Linked DNA regions of Parashewanella spongiae. The protein of the gene in region 2 binds, or shares a complex with, the protein of the main gene of each other region. Links are inferred from orthologs where the notes say so. Each region holds a gene or a part of one and is shown on either strand. Other genes may lie near its edges. The genes, in order: rpsJ and nusB.

Region 1 (3,167 bases), 1.2 Mb from region 2 along the record:
GTTTCGACTTCAACTTCGAACAATTGAGCTACAGCCGCTTTAATTTCAGCTTTAGTGGCGTCAATTGCTACGCGGAAAACTACAGTGTTAGTTTTCTCGGCATTTACAGTGCTCTTCTCAGAGATGTGTGGTGCTAGAATAACTTTTAGCAAACGTTCTTCGCGGATCATGCTAGCATCTCCTCGATTTGCTTAACTGCATCAGCAGTTACCAGCACAGTGTTGAACGCGATTAGACTTACTGGATCAATACCAGCAACGTCACGAACGTCAACTTTGTACAGGTTACGAGCTGCCAAGAATAAATTCTCATCAACTTCTGGAGTAACAATCAACACGTCAGTTAGGTTCATTGCAGTCAATTTGTTTTTCAGCTCTTTCGTTTTAGGAGCTTCAATACCAAATGATTCAACAACCATTAGACGGTCTTGACGTACCAATTCAGACAGGATGCTCTTAAGCGCTCCGCGGTACATCTTCTTGTTAACTTTTTGGCTGTGATCTTGCTGCTTAGCAGCAAAAGTTACACCACCACTACGCCAGATTGGGCTTTTTACAGTACCAGCACGAGCTCGACCTGTACCTTTCTGACGCCAAGGTTTCTTTCCAGAACCTTTGACTTCTGCGCGTGTTTTTTGCGCGCGAGTGCCTTGACGGGCGTTTGCCGCGTAAGCCACTACTACCTGATGAACCAGTGCTTCGTTAAAGTCCTGGCCAAAGGTAGTTTCGGAAACTTCAAGAGCGCTTTGCGCGTCTTTCAATACCAATTCCATTACTATCTCCTTAGACCTAAGCTTTAACTGCTGGCTTAATGATCAGGTTACCGTTAGTAGCGCCAGGAACAGCACCTTTAACCAACAGTAGGTTACGCTCTGCGTCTACACGAACTACTTCTAGATTCTGTGTAGTAACACGCTCAGCGCCCATATGGCCTGACATTTTCTTACCTTTGAATACACGACCCGGCGTTTGGTTCTGACCGATAGAACCATTCGAGCGGTGCGACAAAGAGTTACCGTGTGTCATATCTTGAGTACGGAAATTCCAACGCTTAACACCGCCTTGGAAGCCTTTACCCTTAGATTGACCGGTAACGTCAACTTTTGCTACATCAGCAAAGATATCAACATTTAGCTCAGCACCAACTTCAATGCCTACGCCTTCACCATCTGCTAAACGCATTTCCCACAAACCACGACCAGCTTCTACGCCAGCCTTAGCAAAGTGACCTGCATTTGGCTTGGTGATGCGGTTGGCTTTTTTGGTACCAGTAGTAAGTTGAAGTGCACTGTAACCGTCATTTTCAAGTGTTTTCACTTGAGCTACGCGGTTAGCTAGTATTTCAATTACTGATACGGGTATGGATACGCCATCTTCAGTGAAGATGCGAGTCATACCAACTTTACGACCAATAAGACCGATAGCCATCTCTCAAACCTCTTCTAAGGATCTCAATTAACCCAAGCTAATCTGAACGTCGACACCAGCTGCAAGATCTAAACGCATCAACGCGTCAACAGTCTTTTCAGTTGGCTCTACGATGTCAACCAAACGCTTGTGTGTACGAATTTCATACTGGTCACGCGCGTCTTTATTAACGTGTGGAGAGATCAAAACGGTATAACGCTCTTTACGCGTAGGTAGTGGAATTGGACCACGAACCTGAGCGCCTGTGCGCTTAGCAGTTTCAACGATTTCCGCAGTAGACTGATCAATCAGACGATGATCAAATCCTTTTAAGCGGATACGGATTCTTTGGTTCTGCATTGACCAGAGCTCCTAAAAATGAACACAAAAAACCACCCTCATGCAACTTTCATTCTTGAAAGGCAGAGCGAGATGATTTAACCGTTCGATTCCCTATCGGAATCGCTATGTATGTTAAGCGTTAACTCAAGTGGTTAATGCCTAGTTCGCTGAGACAACTCAGCGAAGTGGGGCGATTATACTCGGCTTACACCAAAAATCAACCCGATTGAGCAAATTCTCTGCATTTTTTCGCAATAGATCCACTCAATAAAAAAGAGCGCCTATTATACAGAAATAATGTATCAATACTACCTCTTAGAAGTTGTTTTTCTCGTCAATTCAATTTTAACTTCAACATTAATTAGTTATACCAATTACAGCCATTAACTTCCCACTCAGCAAGAGCTAAAGGGTTTCAGTACAAGGCGCAAGTTTGAGGTACTATTGGGATAATTCAAAAACTTGCAACGCAGTAATGGAATCCTTTAGCCTTGCCCTTCGGGAGCTTGTATGTGTCCAAATTACTACGCAAAATTGTCTCAACGTAGCAATGTAATAACGACAGTTTTGTATGTCGGTAATAACTATGTCTTCATCAATTTCACTTGTACTTTGAAAACATACATAGCTCTGAGTTGGGTATTTAATTACTGTAATTGGTATTATGTTCCAATCTCACGTTGTTATTTATCAAATTGAGCGACTAGATCTTGTTGACGCCGATTCTGCCGCGTAATGGCTTGCGACAGTGCCGCCGATGTGTTGGTATTTCCAACGATAGTTTCTGTGTTTGTTTCAATCTGACTAATATGCCGCCGCACTTCATTCATAACCTGAGCGTGTTCCTCAACGGCTACCGCAGTTTGATGCCCCATATGCTGAACTTGCTCGAGTGAGCCACTCATTTTCATCAAGGTTTGTTTGAGGGTGTTTTCAGATTTAACGCTTTCTTCCGTTAAGCTATGACTATATTGCATTTGTTCGACAGCTTCGGCTGTAGTGTCTTTTAATCCATTGATGATGCATTGAATTTCTTTTGCCGAGGTTTGTGACCGATTCGCTAACACCCTAACTTCATCAGCGACAACGGCAAATCCTCTGCCCGCTTCACCAGCCCGTGCAGCTTCGATGGCCGCGTTTAATGCAAGTAAGTTAGTTTGCTCGGCTAAGTTGTCGATAACATTCAGCACTTCTCCAATCTGTCCACATAATACATCTAAGTGGGCAATTGATGACTGTGAATGCTCTAGCAGTTCAGAAATTTTATTACTTGACTGTTGCGACTGCGCTAATGCTTGTTGCGTCTGACTTACTTGAGTTAATGATTTTTCAATGCTCTCTGATGTTTCTACAGTATTTTCTGCAACTTCATTTACCGCCTCACTCATTTGATAGATTGAGGTGGCCACAGCAGCAAGG
Region 2 (3,222 bases):
ACGACCTGTAAGCAGACTAATGAGAATATTCCCGCGACAATATCATCAATCATAATGCCAAAACCACCCGATACTTTGGCATCTAACCACTTTATCGGCCATGGCTTGATAATATCGAAAAATCGAAACAGGGCAAAACCAACTAGTATCCATTGCCACTGCATAGGCACAGCAATAAGCGTGGTCAGCAGCCCTGCAACTTCATCCCAAACAATGGCGCCATGATCATGAACGCCCATATCTCTCGCCGCTTTATCACAAATGTAGATACCTACAACTGAAACAATAATCGTCACTAGAATATAACTAGAGACAGGTAAAAAACTCAGTAACAAAAATACAGGTAAAGCCGCTAATGTGCCAAATGTTCCCGGCGCTTTTGCTGCCAAACCACTTCCAAAACCCAAGGCTAAAAAATGTATTGGATTCTTTAGTGACAGCTTTTTTACATGAGTATCTTGAGTAAATAGATTCATCAGAAATGTTTAAATCCGTTTTGCTGAGGAACATAAGTTCTACCATCAAATGATAGCTCTAAGTCTCTACCTGCCGTTATTTGCCCTACTCTAGTGTAATTAACACCAGCATAATTTAGCGATGCGGTTAAAGCACCAACTTTAGCATCTGGAACCGTAAATAATAATTCGTAATCTTCTCCACCAGCCAGAGCATATTCAATTGCCTGTTCTTGCCCAACTGATGATATTAGCGCCTTTGAAAGCGGTAATTGGTCAACATTAATTATCGCTCCAACCTCAGATGATTTTAAAACATGCTGGATATCCGAAATTAATCCGTCCGATAAATCAATTGCGCTGGAAGCTATTCCTCGAAGCGATTGCCCTGCTAACATTCTTGGTGTTGGTCTGTAGTGTCTACCAATCAAATACTCTTTATTTTCGCTTTCAGCATCTCGGTTACCAAGCAAAATATCTAAACCGAGTGCGGAATCACCAAGTGTTCCAGTGACATAAACCCAATCACCCACGCCCGCCCCACCGCGCGTTAAAGCCATGCTTTCAGGTACTTGACCATTAACCGTAATCGTAATGCTTCTAGCGCCACGAGTCGTGTCACCACCTACTAGTGAGATATTATAGTATTCAGCAATTTCATACAGACCTTCACAATATTGTTTCAGCCAGCTTTCATCGATTTCAGGTAGCGTTAACGCTAAGGTCATCCATGCTGGCTCGGCTCCCATTGAAGCAAGATCTGAGAGATTTACTGCTAATGATTTAAACCCTACATCAGCCGCAGGCATATCCGAGAGGAAGTGTGTGCCTTCGGCGAAGGTATCACAGGAAATAGCAATAACTTTGTCATCAGCAGGTTGGACTAGCGCACAGTCGTCACCAACACCTAGTACTACATCTTTTCGCATCGGCCCTTGGCCTGCAAAATATTGTTCAATAATTTGAAATTCTTTCACTTTGAGTTCCGCTACAACAAGAGAATAATTTTGTAAGACTGCAACTATAGATCAGATATAAAACTTTGCTAAAAAAAACGGCATCCTAAGATACCGTTTTAAATATTATTTGCGTTTTTTGCCTGCGAGCTTATCTAGCACACCATTCACAAATTTATGACTATCATCTGCACCAAAGACTTTGGCGAGTTCGATAGCTTCATTAATCGCTACTTTATACGGTACATCCTTACGGAATGTAAGTTCAAAAGTAGCTAAGCGAACAATCGCCTTTTCGACTGGAGAAACATCTTCAACATCACGGTCAAGATGTGGTGCGTACAATTCATCTAATTTAGATGCTTTGCTCGCGACTCCAGAAAGTAACTCTTTAAAATAGCTAACATCAACACCTTTGATGTCTTGCTCTGTTAAGAACTCGTGTTCAACATCGGCAGTATTGTTGCTACTTAATTGCCAAGAGTAAATGGCTTGAACCGCAAGACGGCGTGCTTTGCGGCGCTCTGAAGGCTTCATGTTAATTCCTACTTAATTACAGCTGTTGCTCTAGTGCTTCTAAAACATTAACCATTTCCAACACGCTTAGGGCAGCTTCTCCACCTTTATTGCCTGCTTTAGTACCAGCACGCTCAATTGCTTGCTCTATGGTGTCAGTTGTGAGTACACCAAAAGCAACAGGTGTATCAAACTCTAAAGAAACTTGGGCTAAACCTTTATTGCATTCGCCTGCAACAAGATCAAAATGCGGGGTACCGCCTCGAATTACAGCACCTAGGGCAATAATACCGTCGAATTTACCACTTGCAGCAACACGTCGTGCCGCGAGCGGAAGTTCAACAGCACCAGGAACACGTACAACTGTGATATTGTCATCATTGACATTGCCAAAACGCTTTAGGGTATCAAGAGCTCCGTCCAACAAGCTTTCAACAATAAAACTGTTAAAGCGTGAAATTACGATGGCTACTTTAGCGTTTTTTGCTTCGATATTACCTTCAACTACGTTCATCTTTTTACCTAAGTTAGTACGCACCCGACAGGGCTGAAAATTAGCGCAATGATAGCATATTTCTAGCCCGAGTCTTGATGCAAATTACCAGAATTTAACTTTATACTAATTACAGTAATTTATCTCTCACTCAGCAAGAGATAAAGGTTTTCAGTACAAGGCGCATGTTCAAAGTACTATATACCCTAATGGCCGCCATACAAAGCTGGCGTTCAACGCACTTCGTGCTTTTGTCGGGATAATTCAAGAACGTGCAACGCAGTAATGGAAACCTTTAGCCTTGCCCTTCGGGAACTTGTATGCGCACACTTTAGTTCATAAAGAATACTTCACAAAATTATCTCAACGTAGCAATGTAATAACAACAGTTTTGTATGTCGGTAATAACTATGTTTTCACCAATTTCGTTTGTACTTTGTGTGCATACATAGCTCTGAGTTGAACATTTAATTACTATATATTGGTATTAGGGTCTGTTGATCTTTCAGGATTAAATTTTGTGCTATTTGAGCATTTATCTGTTCAAGGCGTGAGCAGTGATGCTTAGCCATCTAAGTGAGCTGGTCACAACACAGAACAGTGAATGCTCAAAAGCATCGAAGACAGCGTAAATTGGTCGCTCTTTCTAAATCAAAGGTGCTGCGTTATCGTTTTCTTATTTGGAAACGAAGTAACGACAGTTTTGTATGTCGATAATAACCAAACCTCACAAACTCTGCCTTGCATAAAATAACCAATTTATCGCTGCAAAAACAATCACGAAAGATCAACAGACCCTAGT

What was found.
Region 1: the proteins of nusB (region 2) and rpsJ are in contact, whole or in part, in a solved structure (PDB 3D3B), measured with the Escherichia coli proteins. The link is inferred for Parashewanella spongiae from one-to-one orthologs.

What each region holds. Positions count from the first base shown.
Region 1 is NZ_CP037952.1:5,306,540-5,309,706, forward strand. The notes cover bases 111-2,947. They hold rpsJ (30S ribosomal protein S10), read right to left. Parts: upstream 1,767-2,947; coding sequence 1,455-1,766; downstream 111-1,454. Other genes in these bases: rplW (50S ribosomal protein L23), read right to left, coding at 111-170; rplD (50S ribosomal protein L4), read right to left, coding at 167-772; rplC (50S ribosomal protein L3), read right to left, coding at 789-1,427; E2I05_RS21110 (methyl-accepting chemotaxis protein), read right to left, coding at 2,432-2,947. Outside these bases: more of rplW, read right to left, coding at 1-110; more of E2I05_RS21110, read right to left, coding at 2,948-3,167. UniProt on the Escherichia coli protein: Involved in the binding of tRNA to the ribosomes. Part of the processive rRNA transcription and antitermination complex (rrnTAC). The complex forms an RNA-chaperone ring around the RNA exit tunnel of RNA polymerase (RNAP).
Region 2 is NZ_CP037952.1:4,151,281-4,154,502, forward strand. What follows is about bases 244-3,135. They hold nusB (transcription antitermination factor NusB), read right to left. Parts: upstream 1,949-3,135; coding sequence 1,538-1,948; downstream 244-1,537. Other genes in these bases: E2I05_RS16445 (phosphatidylglycerophosphatase A family protein), read right to left, coding at 244-476; thiL (thiamine-phosphate kinase), read right to left, coding at 476-1,432; ribH (6,7-dimethyl-8-ribityllumazine synthase), read right to left, coding at 1,965-2,441. In the rest of the region: more of E2I05_RS16445, read right to left, coding at 1-243. UniProt on the Escherichia coli protein: Part of the processive rRNA transcription and antitermination complex (rrnTAC). The complex forms an RNA-chaperone ring around the RNA exit tunnel of RNA polymerase (RNAP).